One region of the Psychrobacillus sp. PGGUH221 genome, then DNA from elsewhere that is predicted to be linked to it. Evidence: riboswitches for the same ligand, from Rfam matches in the RefSeq annotation. Region 1 holds a riboswitch; each other region holds the start of a gene.
What was found. A riboswitch is a leader RNA that binds a small molecule or an ion and turns the genes downstream of it on or off. The one in region 1 is predicted to bind cyclic di-GMP.
Positions count from the first base shown of each region.

Region 1 (3,200 bases):
GAAAGAGTTAGAAGAGCTGTTCAAAGTGCGTTAGAACCTCTTGAGGAGATGGAAGTAACTGTGGAAGGTCTCCGAAAAGGTTTTGGTAGAATGATTGCGAATCTTCCTGAAATGCTGAATAATTTTAAACCATATATCGATACAGCCATTTTTGAACCTGGGAAATATGAAAATGTACGACTATATAATGTCTCTGCTTTAGCCATACTAGATGAGATGGAACTTCTATTTAACGACATTATCTACCAATTATCTGACGAAAAAGCTAATGCAATTGAAGCTACATTAGAAATCTCACAGAACGTACTTGGAAATATACAGATTTTAAAAGAACAGGTACATCGTGTAACACTATAGATTATAATGACTGAAAATTTAGATATTATTATTAATAAAGAAAAAGACAAAGGGGATTTACTCCTCTTTGTCTTTTTTCCCGTTATTCGATTTTTCCTTGTCTTTATTCCCTTGTTGTTTAGCCTCGGCTTCTTGTTTCTTTGCTGCAGCCTTTGTAGCCTCTTCTTCAGCTTTCGCTGCTGCTTCTTTTTGTTTAGCCTCAGCTTTTGCTTTCGCTTCTTCAGCTTTAAGTGCGGCTTCATTTTGTTTAGCTTCTGCTTTTGCTGCTGCTTCTTTTTGTTTAGCTTCTACTTTCGCTACTGCTTCTTTTTGTTTAGCTTCTGCTTTTACTTTCTCTTCTTCAGCTTTTTTAGCTAATTCTTCAGCTTTTAATTTTGCTTCTTCCACTTTTTTAGCGGCCTCTTGTTTTTTCTCCTCCGCTTTCGAAGATGCATCTTGTACTTTTGGTGCAGCTGGTGTCTTAGTATCTGTAACTTTAGGTACCATAACCGCTGAAGCAGTTACTGGTTGTTCCGTAGATTCTTTTTGTACTTCATTTTCCTCTTCTAGAGGTATTTCTTCTTTTGAATCTGTTGTGTTTTCATCCGCAACAGCATCATCTGATTCTACTTCTTCTATCGGTTCCTCAGATTCAGTGGCTTCTTCCTCTGAAGTTTCTTCTTTCTCTTTTTCAAGCTTAGCTAGTTTTTTCTCTATCTTTTTAGCCAATCTTTCTTCCGCTTTTACAACATTTTTAGCAAGTGCTTCTTTAGCTTTTGTATTTTCTACTTTTTCTAATGCTGCTTGTAAAGCAAGAAGATTTGAAGAGAATTTTGCTTCTAAATCAGCATAAGCCGAATCTACTTCGGATTCTTCTCCCGTTGCATCATCTTCAACAGCTGGATCATCTTCATTAGCAACTTCATCCGGATTGTCTTGTTCTACACTTTCTTTATACTTAGCTAAAGCCTCGTCTTGTTGGTCAATCGCTAGTTGTAGTGTTTCAATTGCTTTCTCTTCATCACCTTGCTCAAATAATGCTGTCGCTTCTAGAATTCGCTCTTCCGCTAATGCGCTAAGCAATTCTGCTTCTTTCATGTCATCGAATGTGAAAGCCAATTGAACACTTTCTTGCAATGATTTAAGAAAATAGAAAAAATCACCGGGTAATAATGCAGGTTCTTCCGTATCATTTGTATCATCCGTAACTCCAGATTCCACTTCTGAGTCATTCTCTACTGTTGTCGTGGAATCATTCGTTTCTGCAAATGAAGGACTAACACCTACAAAAAACACAATGAAAGCAACAAACATAAATGCAAGCAGTGTTTTTTGCAAATTCCCTTTAAAATTAGACATAAAAAAACTCCTCTCTCCTATTAAAAATAGAAATACAAGGAAGAACTGTGAATTGAACTTTATTTCAAGTTTTCATCCATATTCTTCGGTAGTTCAGCCACCATAGCCGTTAGGCGTTAGGTCTGAAACTTTGCGTCTTCATCTTTCGACAAATTTGCCTTTTTCGGAATAAGTACCTACATCTAAATAATGCATGTCCCTATCAAGGATAATTATATATTACTAGATTATAGATATCTATCTATTTTTAACTAATTTTCCTGCGTACTTTCGGCTAGGAGAAAAGCACCCCCATTATTTGTGTGTTCACTAAAAAAGGTACGTTGTAAATGACAAATATGGGCTTAAATTGAGGGTTTCTTCGGTTGGGGAGCACCTAACTACATTTACTTTAACAATGATGTTGTTAGATAGAAGAAAGGTAATCAACGTGTCCAGACAAAAAGCGAGTATGTGAACGATTTCGTTCACATACTCGCTAAGAGATACCTCGAAGAGTTTTTCAGTTGCCCTCATAGGGTGCTTTTTTATACACGTAAGTGCAACTATGTTACTGTTCCATTAAGCTTGTGACAGATACACTTTGTTTATTTTCTGGTTCATCAAGGGAATGGATTGTCGCTTTTCCATTTTGTTTGTCTACATGTTCAATATAAATATTTTCACCGTTATAGGTTACATTAATCATATCAGGCGAAAAAACAATTTCTTCTGCGCGTTGTGCATTCATTGCTTCTACCTCCTTTTAAAATTCAATCGTTATTATATTTACCCGATCTTACTTATATATACTTAACAAATCAGCATTCACTTTGCCCTTTCTTTATTTCTTTAGAAACTTTCTTCAACGCTTTTTTAGATCCTCTTTCCATGTCATGTTGGAATTTCCGTTCTTTGTAACTTATAAATAAAGTACTGACATCATATCCTTCTGGATAAAGCTCTGTAGCTTTTACTTCAAGCTCTATTCTTTTTGCATTCACCTTTATAATTTCATTATTATAGAACACTAATACATTATTGAAATTGTCCTTTTTCTCATACACAATTCCCGAATCGTTCTGTTCCATTATTTTTACTCTGTCCCCTATTTCAAATTCATAAGTGTGCTCTTCCCTAGTTGTGATTTGTACCGGCTTTTTAACTTTATTGTCTCTTACCCGTTCTAAATCATAATTTTTATTTTCAATATAGTGCTGTGCTTTTTGCAATACCTTTTCACGTAAATTCATTTTCTTTGAAATCCAAAGCGCGTTACTATCTCCTGACTTACCTATTAAAAGCTTATACATCGGCTCTAACGCTTCACTGTTAAATTGCATTGCTGCATTTATGAAGTCACTATGAATTTCCGAATAGCGTTTTATTTCTCCGTAATGAGTGGTAGCCACTGTAATACACCCCATTTGATAAAATTCCTCCAGGATAGCAATGGCTAGTGCGGCTCCTTCATTCGGTTCGGTCCCACTTCCAATTTCATCAAAAAGTAGTAGCGTGTTATTCGT
Region 1 is NZ_JAQMHQ010000011.1:97,670-100,869, forward strand. Features, by position in the region: gene PGC35_RS18455 (SA1320 family protein) at 1-357, shown strand, start outside; gene PGC35_RS18460 (DUF5667 domain-containing protein) at 415-1,695, opposite strand; cyclic di-GMP riboswitch class I at 1,780-1,864, opposite strand; gene PGC35_RS18465 (small acid-soluble spore protein H) at 2,246-2,425, opposite strand; gene PGC35_RS18470 (endonuclease MutS2) at 2,496-3,200, opposite strand, start outside.

Region 2 (3,200 bases), on a different contig from region 1:
TAATAAACACAGGCTCAATTTACCCAGTTTTTTACCTTAAACCCCGAATTTCATATAAAAAGAAATTAGTTAAAATAAAACACGTTTGAGTATTTTACTCAAGCGTGTTTTCGTGTTATTTATCTTTATCAAATAAACTTAGAAATACGTCAACGACTTCAGGGTCGAATTGTGTACTCTTATTTTTACGAATTTCGTTTAGAGTATATTCAATATCAAGTTCTTTCTCTCTATATACACGTTTAGAAGTCATGGCATCAAACGTATCAGCAACAGCAACAATTCGAGCAACTAATGGTATTTGATTACCTTGTAATCCAGTTGGATAACCTTTCCCGTCAAAACGCTCGTGGTGATAAAGTACAATATCTAAAACTCCATTATTATGAAAACTTTCAACGTGCTTTATGATGTCATACCCAATCTTTGGGTGTGTCTTGATGAGCTCATATTCATCATTCGTTAGCTTTCCAGGTTTGGTAAGTATGTTCTCAGGAATACCAATTTTTCCGATATCGTGTAGAAGCCCTCCTATGTGAATGATATTGCATAAATCTTTCGACAGCTTCATCTTTTCAGCTATTTCTACAGCGTATCTTGCAACGTTTTCGGAATGATGTAGTGTATAAGTATCTCTTGAATCTAAAGCGTTCGCAAGGGCTTTTGTCAACTCTAAATTATCTTCTTTCACTTTTTGAACATTCTTCATTAATCCAACTGATATAAAGGTAATTAAAAGATAGTTAAGTATATAAATGATAAAACTCAAGAAATTATCTGTCGCATCTGGTATAAGGAAAAATCTACAGGAAACGACTATAATGGTAAAAAAGATTAAAAACCAAGTAGATTTGTTATAAAAACCAATACCTAAAAATAGAACTGAAAAAATATAAAGTATAAAAAAATGACTTCCATTTTGAAGAAAAAAACTGTTTAATATCACACTTCCTATTAAAAGAATAAAAAAACCATAGCGAAAGTATAAAGGATGACTCAACCATTTATTAAATATATTTACCATGAATCCTCTAAGTCTCCTAACAAAGTATTTACTATTGAAACTAAATTATGAAAATAGGGTTTAACTACAAAGTCTTTTGCTCCGATTATTAGTGTTTCTTTAATTATGGATTGCTGTCCTCCTAATGCAGTACACATAACAACTTTTGCATGTGGGTCTATTTTTATTATTTCTTTTAGTGCATCAATTCCATTAAGCAATGGCATTGTAATATCCATTATTACAATATCTGGTGAATGTATCTTGTACATATCAATTGCTTGTAAACCGTTATCTGCTTCAATTATTTCATTAAAGTTGGCTTCATTTAAAATCTTTTTTAAATAACTCCTCATAAAACGAGAATCATCTACAAGTAGAATGTTCAATATAAACAACCTTTCACTAAATTTAGGCAAATTAGGAAAGATAAATATTAAATAATACAGGAAGTATTCCTGGCAACCAGGCTACCATGACGACTATGCGTTTTAGGCCCTTGGCTTTGCGTCTTTTACTTTCGTAAAATTTGCCCTTGTTTATATTAACATATCAAACAATGTCGAGAAATAGCGAAATTTGTAAATAAATAATAGTGTAGCTAATCTTCTTGTTGAAGCTCCTTTTGTTGAACTTAAAGATCTAATAAAGGAGGGTGGTTGAAGAAGTATTTACACATTGGAAGAATAAGTACGAATTTAAAGATATTCAATTCTGATTAGCTTTTAATGACATATTTTTGGCATTATTCAAGATATTCTTGCTAATAGTAGGTTATAAATAATAAATATGGTAAAATACTAATATTATAATCGTTTTATTTGAATATTCGTAATAAGGTCTTTAGGATCAAAAAGGTAAGGAGTTTATTCCATGAAGAAGCATATAGATAATGATATTTTTTACCGCTCTTTATTTGAGCATAACCCAGATATAGTGCTTTATTTAGATAGAGAAAGTGTTATTGCTAAAGCAAATCAAAATCTCTCAAAAGTGATAGGTTATTCGGTTGAGGAATTTTCGGTTACACCATTTTCCAAGTATTTACTGAAGAATGAACAGGATAATTATCAGAAAAATTTCTTAGAAGTCCTTAACGGAGAACCAAGAAGTATGGAATCTTTCTTTATACATAACAACGGGATGAGCATTCCGATTCATATTAAACTGATTCCTGCGATTGTAGGGGGTAAAGTAACTGGTGCTTTCGGAATTATAAAAGATAAATCTGAAGCTCAAAAAATTGAAAATAGTTTAATGGAGTCGGAGACGAAATTTAGAGCTATTGTGGAAGAAGCATTGGTAGGTGTCTATATCTTAATGGATAACAATCTTCTATATGGTAATCCATACTATCATCAACTACTCGGAACTAAGTACCCTGACGGCAAGTTCAATATTACTAATTATGTCCATCCTGAAGATAGAGATGAACTCCAATCCGACTTTGATTCGTTAAAAGAAGGAGAAGAAGGAATAAGACATTATTGTCGTGTAATTCGTAAAGATGGATCTGAGATAAGAGTCGAAGCACATTCCAAATTAATTTATATAGATAGAGATCCAATAATTTTGGGTACAATTATAGATATTACAGAGAGAGAAGAAACTTGGCAGAAGATCAACTTTCTTGCATACTATGACCAATTGACAGAGTTACCAAATCGAAAATCCTTTGAAGAAACCTTGGAAAAGGAATTAGTAATTGCTAAAACGTTAAATCAGAAGTTGGCAATTATGTATCTTGATTTGGATAGATTTAAATATACAAATGATACACTCGGTCATCGTGTTGGAGATGAGTTATTGAAAGCTATTTCTAAACGCCTTCAGATAGTACTGGGAGATAAACATCAACTGTTTAGGATAAGCGGTGATGAGTTTGCAATCATTTCTCCTAATTGTATAAACATCAGCACGGCAATTGAAATAGCAAATCAAATTATTAGTTCAATGGAAGAACAATTTGTCATTGGTCAATTTAAACTTTTTATGACGACAAGCATTGGAATCAGTCTTTATCCGACTGATGGTGAGGATTCAATTTCTCTCATGAAAAAAGCAGATACAGCACTAAATATCGCAAAAGGAGAAGGGAAAAATACATTCAAAGTTTTTTCTTCCACAATGGATATCCGAACATTTAGAACTTTTAAGTTAGGATCTGACATTCGTTTAGCACTTGAAGAGGATCAAT
Region 2 is NZ_JAQMHQ010000008.1:114,371-117,570, forward strand. Features, by position in the region: gene PGC35_RS14455 (HD-GYP domain-containing protein) at 116-1,024, opposite strand; gene PGC35_RS14460 (response regulator) at 1,018-1,395, opposite strand; cyclic di-GMP riboswitch class I at 1,461-1,547, opposite strand; gene PGC35_RS14465 (EAL domain-containing protein) at 1,877-3,200, shown strand, end outside.
Region 2: another riboswitch for cyclic di-GMP. It lies ahead of PGC35_RS14460 (response regulator); the one in region 1 lies ahead of PGC35_RS18460 (DUF5667 domain-containing protein).

Region 3 (3,200 bases), on a different contig from region 1:
ACCATCCTTTAAAAGTTTCAATTTCCTATACAAATCCTTACCAAACCACAGCCATTCTAAAGACTTTTATCAATGTTAATAATTCAGGAGAATTGACAGAAATAACAAATTGGCTGCTTTTCCTGGGTGAGGATATCAAGGTCAGGGAAGTGCCAGAAGAAGTCTTAGAAGGTTTACATGAGAGAGTATGTTTATTCTGCCTTTAAGCAATGCGGTTAAAAGCCAAATAATTTTGAGCTTGGCCAATTGCAGTGCCTCTCAATTTTGCACACAATGGGGAGATATATACTTCTGATTAGTGTAAATACTTTGATAGGTTAATAGCATTTTTATCAGTACTGTTCTTTATTTAATTTCTAGTAAAATCATTTTAACAAAAAAGGTAAAAACCTCATTTAGATGCGTTACGGTGAACCTTATCATAAATAGAGGATGTTTTAGCCCCGAACTAGTGGGGTGAACCATATCCAAGTTAATTAGATATTAGAATAGAGACAAACCCTAAAAAAGTATAGGTGAAATGAACCCAAAAAGTTAGACACTTTATTTGTAAGGATTGAGTTCGGTATTGTACCGGACTTAATCCTTTTAATTTTTCCTTAATTTGTTTGTGACTGTAGTATTCAATATATTGTTCAAGTTCTCGCTTTAAGTGTTCCATGTTTTCAAACTCTTGTAAGTAAAGCAATTCTGATTTTAAGAAACCGAAGAAGTTTTCAATTACTGCACTATCGAGGCAGTTTCCTTTACGAGACGTACTTTGTGTAGTGCCATGTTCTTTTAATGCGTGAGCGTCTTTATTCATTTGATAGTGCCACCCTTGATCAGAGTGAAGTACTGGGGCACCTTCTTCGGATAAGTGAGTGAAGGATTGTTCTAACATCTTTGAAACAAATGGATAAATAGGGCGTTTTTCAACGTTATACGCAATAATTTCTACGGTAAACAAATCAAGTACAGGTGATAGATAAAGTTTCTCACCAAATAAATGGAATTCCGTCACATCCGTTACCGATCTTTCGTTTGGTTTTGGCACAACGAAATCACGTTTTAAAATATTTGTCGCAATCTTACCGACGTTTTCTTTGTATGAGCTTTTGACGTCGGGAAAATGGTTCATTTATGCTCCGGAACTATGAGTGAAATTAAAGGTGTGGTTCTTTCGTTCTATACATGCTACTTAATTGTAAAAAACGCAGATCCATCTTTATAGGAATTTAGACATATGCAAGTGTGGCTATTTTAATACTATAGTTAAGTATAGATAGGTATAAAAGCAGTTTCACGTATGTAGCTAAGGTATTATGATAGCCTTGTAACATATAAAATAATCAAGTGAAAAAGGCAAACCACGAGAAATCGTGTGACGCAAAGCCAAGGGCCTGGACCACGCTAAGTGCTATGTGGATGGCAGCCGGTTACCGCAAGGATTCAGAGTCCTTTTATTATGAGCCTTGTTAAGAGGCTTATTTTTATGCGCGTTATTCCTTATTCACTACTGAAAGGTAGGGTAAAGAACATGGGTAAAAGTTTATCAAGTAAAATTTCAGCATTACTAGCATTGGTGTTAGTTTTGCAAGTTTTCCTGTTTCCAATGAAAAATGTTTTGGGAGCAACAGATAACAACCTTCTGCCGCCAAGTAACCTTGCGTACCAACATATCACACCAGATGATGTGAAGCTTACTTGGAGTGCGATAGTTAATGCTACAGGCTATAAAATATATGAAATTACAGAAGGTCAATTAACACCACGTGGTACAGTTACTACGAACAGTTATACGATTAATGACCTACCAGAAGGATCGTATACATATGTCGTTTCAACGTTAAGTGCGAACGGAGAATCTGGTCCTTGTGCACCGATTACGGTGAACGTTGCTTATCCAACGATGACAGCTCCAACACTTTCTTACACTTTACAAAATGCAAACGACATTAACTTGAGCTGGACGACTTCTCAGTATGTAGAAGGATATAAAGTGTACCAAATTGGACCAAATGGAGAGCAAACATTAGTTACTACAGTAACAGGTAAAACGTATACGATTTCAAATGCTCCTGAAGGGAATTTCACGTACTCAGTTTCTTCATTTAACTCTAAATATGGAGAGTCGCCAATTTCTAATACTGTGGACGTAACAATTCATCATCCAGAAATGGCAGCTCCAACGAATTTGACGTATACAATTGCAAACGTTAATGACGTAACACTGAAATGGACTGCTTCTTTACACGCAACAGGTTATAACGTATATCAAATTGTTGATGGGCAAAAAATATTAAAAAGTACTGTAACAGGAACGAGTGTTACATATACGAATACTCCTGGTGGGGAATACGTATATGAAGTTCATTCTCTAAATAGTCGTTTTGGTGAATCGGCAGAAGGAAGTCAAGTAACAGTGAATGTAGGATTGGTAACGATGCTTCCTCCAACAAACTTAACGTACACAATTGCAAATCTTAATGATGTTACGTTAAAATGGAACGCTGCTGCAAATGCGACAAGCTATAAAATTTATCAAATTATTGATGGGCAAAAAGTATTAAAAAGTACAGTAACAGGAACGAGTGTTACATACACAAAATTACCTGCTGGAGATTATGAGTATGTAGTGCATTCTGTAAGTAGCCGTTTTGGTGAATCGGCAGATGGAAGCCAAGTAAAGGTGAACATCGGAGAAGTTGCGATGATGCCGCCAAGCAATGTTACGTATTCAATTGCGAATGGAAACGACATTGTTTTAAAATGGGACGCTGCTACGAATGCGACAAGCTATAAAATATATCAAATTATCGATGGAAAAAAAGTATTAAAGAGTACAGTAACGACAACAGCTGTTACGTATGCAAACTCTTCAGCAGGAGACTATGCTTATGAAATTTACTCTGTAAGTAGTCGTTTTGGTGAGTCGGCAGAAGGAAGTTTAATTTCTGTAAAGGTAGAGCCTGTTGTAATGGCAGCTCCAACGAATCCGACATATACAGCAGCTAACATTAATGATGTTACATTAAACTGGGATGCTGTACCGTATGCCACAAGCTATAAAGTGTATCAAGTTATTGATGGACAAAAAGTATTAAAAAGTACAGTAAATAATACAAAAGCAACGTTTACGTATTTACCAGTAGGTGATTACAAATATGAAATTCATGCTTTCTCTAGCCGTTTCGGAGAATCAGCGGAAAATGCGAAAG
Region 3 is NZ_JAQMHQ010000010.1:47,992-51,191, forward strand. Features, by position in the region: gene PGC35_RS16920 (helix-turn-helix transcriptional regulator) at 1-206, shown strand, start outside; partial or broken gene PGC35_RS16925 (IS3 family transposase) at 551-1,093, opposite strand; cyclic di-GMP riboswitch class I at 1,334-1,426, shown strand; gene PGC35_RS16930 (OmpL47-type beta-barrel domain-containing protein) at 1,520-3,200, shown strand, end outside.
Region 3: another riboswitch for cyclic di-GMP. It lies ahead of PGC35_RS16930 (OmpL47-type beta-barrel domain-containing protein); the one in region 1 lies ahead of PGC35_RS18460 (DUF5667 domain-containing protein).

Region 4 (3,200 bases), on a different contig from region 1:
GAGTTTCAACAATATCATCTAATCTAGCTAAGTCGACAATCATACCCGTAATTGGATTAGGTTCTCCACTCAAGGTCACGTCAAGATAATAATTATGTCCATGCCCAAAGGGATTGTTACATTTCCCGAATATGTTAAGGTTCTCTTCCTTAGTAAGTTTATTGCTGTGTAGTCGATGAGCTGCACAGAAATGATATTTTCTAGTCAAACTGACCATATTTCCTTCCTCCTTTGTTGCAAATAAAAATGGATTCTCATGCAACTGTAATCTATGAAGTTCACAATCTTTTAACACCGGTGAAATTGTTTCCCACAAATAATTCACAATATTCTCCGTGGTAGGTATTTTATTATGAAAGTATGCATTTTCTTTATTGATAAATTTTCCATCTAGTTCGCTTTCAACGATTTTTCCAACTATATCTTTAATATCAACTGTATTGACTACAATGCCTGATTGTGTGCTTAAATTGCCCTTCACCATAACTTCTAATTGATAGTCATGACCGTGACCGTGTGGGTTACTGCAAAGACCAAACACTTCTTTGTTTTTTTCCTTGCTCCACTCTGCTACTTCATAGCTGTGCATAGCAGAAAAATCAACTCTTCTTGATAAGTAACGCATACCCTTCCCTTTCCCCCTATCGTCGACCAGATTCAAGACTTCTTTCAAACTCTCTTATAAGAGAGTCATTTTCTTTAAATACACCCTGTTTAACAGTAGTAACTGTTGATGAACCTGGCTTTTTGACACCACGTGCGCACATACATAAGTGCTGTCCTTCTACACTCACAATGACTCCTTTTGGATTCAACACATCAAATATTGCATTTGAAATTTGTTGCGTCATTCTTTCTTGCACTTGTGGACGTTGAGCTGTTAATTCTACTAATCTTGCAAACTTACTTAATCCAATAATTCTTTCACTTGGCATATAACCTATGTGAACTTTCCCAAAGAAAGGGATTAAGTGATGTTCACAAAACGTGTAATAATCAATATCTTTTACTACAATCATTCCATCATATTGCTCACCTTCAAAAGTAGTTGTTAATGCTGTTCGTGGATCGATACCAACACCCGAAAATACTTCCTTATACATTTTAGACACACGCTTAGGTGTATCTAACAATCCTTCTCTATTTGGATTTTCCCCAATTTCCTCAAGTATTCCACGTACATAACTTTCTATAATTGCTTGCGATCTTGTCTCAGTTAACATACTGTTTCCTCCTTTTTTAAATTAATATATAAAAAAGTCCCCCCAAAAATTGGGCGGACTCAAAGAGACTATATCAGAGTGTCTGATTAGTCTAATTTATCTTAGAAACCAATTCTTTTCGGCAACCCGGCGATCTTAGTATTAAACCTTAGACCCGTGGCTTTGCGTCCTTGCCTTTCGACAAGTTTTCTATTATCGAAGAAAAATATAAGATTTTATATCTTATGTACTTCTTTATTCTATATATATAACCTAAATGTACTAAAAAAGCAATACAAAATTAAATATATCTTTAGGTACACTTAATTAATACTAGAAAACAAAAATTAGGCCTTTAGGCCTAACCTTGGTGGTTCAAAAATCAAAACAGACTAATATTGGAATTTACATTAGCGAAGATTTAAGCTTTTTAAGATAAAAACTACCTTTAAAACGTCCTCCCTAAACAAAACTAATCGCATTAGTACTTCAATATATATCATTTAATCTTTGTTCACAAATTCCATCGCTAATAAGATTATTAATACTGGTCAAGCAAGTCAAAATCTAGCAGTGCAAGTCTGATTTTTTTACTTTAGAGGTTAAATTCATTATTCTTCAATTATTTAATACAGTTAGTTAGCCAATTATCACCTACAAAATCGTCTAAAGTATTCCAAACAGATAAGTCTCATTATAAACAAAAAGACTACTTGATTTCGTTCATCAAGCAGTCTTCTTAAAATCACCATTAGGAAAGCTATTCTTCAAAATGTCACTAAAATACTTCCGATGAATATAAAATAATAATAAAGAAATTAAGTACTTGTCTTTCTTAAGATAGTTTTATTTTATAGTTAAACGGAATATTTTATACCGAACTGTTGTAAACGAGCCATAAATTGGCCGTCGCTTAGGGGCTTATCATAAAGATAACCTTGAACAAAAGAGCATTGATTCTCTTTCAAATAGTCTCTTTGTTCAATAGTTTCTACCCCTTCTGCAATTACGTTTATTTCCAAATTATTAGCTAGCACAATAATAGCCCTAAGTGTAGCTTCACCTTTTGTACTTCTTCCTATACAATTTATAAAAAATTTATCTATCTTTAATTTTGTTATTGGCAAATTAGTTATATAAGAAAGATTTGAGTATCCTACACCAAAATCATCAATGGCTATTCCAATTCCAGCTCGTCGTAAATCATTCATATGATTTTGAATGCTAGAAGAAGAAAAAATCTGTGTATTTTCTGTTATCTCAATTTCTAATATTTCTCTTGGTATTGAGTGTTTTTCCAACTGGTATAATAAAAACGAAATAAATGAAGGCTCTTCCAATAAACTTGACGAGACATTAAATGAAATAAAACCAGAAAACCCTGTTATTTTTTTCCATTTGTTGTATATTAATAAACAGGTATCAATTATATATTCTGTTAGCATCCTGATTTGATCAGTTTCTTCTGCAATAGTAATGAATTCATCTGGTGAAATAAAGCCAAGTTCAGGATGGTTCCACCTAGATAACACTTCAATTCCTACAATTTCATTTTTGATTATGTCTACTTGCGGCTGGAAAACCGTATAAAATGCTTGTGTTGAAATTGCCTCTTTCAAACTTTTTTCAATAATAAGCCTTCTATTTAAAGACTCCAACATTTCGCTTTCGTATCGTTTCCATTGATCACCCTTAATATTCTTTGCTTCATACATTGCGGTGTCTGCTGCCGTTATTAAAGAATCTACACAACTTCCGTCATTTGGAAATACACTAACCCCTAAACTAGCAGATGTATTTAAAGGTGGAAAATTAACTATATTAATAGGCTTTTCAATGACAGATAAAATTTGATATGCGTCACTTTGGATTTGTTTGGCATCAACATATTCAGTATAAAGGACAAATTCATCCCCACCAAATCGTGAAAGAAAAAATTTATTTGGAAGTTCGTGTTTTAAGCGTTTAGAAATCTCTAATAAAAAATAATCACCAATG
Region 4 is NZ_JAQMHQ010000003.1:287,095-290,294, reverse strand. Features, by position in the region: gene PGC35_RS07320 (6-carboxytetrahydropterin synthase) at 1-625, opposite strand, end outside; gene folE (GTP cyclohydrolase I FolE) at 642-1,223, opposite strand; cyclic di-GMP riboswitch class I at 1,341-1,424, opposite strand; gene PGC35_RS07310 (EAL domain-containing protein) at 2,060-3,200, opposite strand, start outside.
Region 4: another riboswitch for cyclic di-GMP. It lies ahead of folE (GTP cyclohydrolase I FolE); the one in region 1 lies ahead of PGC35_RS18460 (DUF5667 domain-containing protein).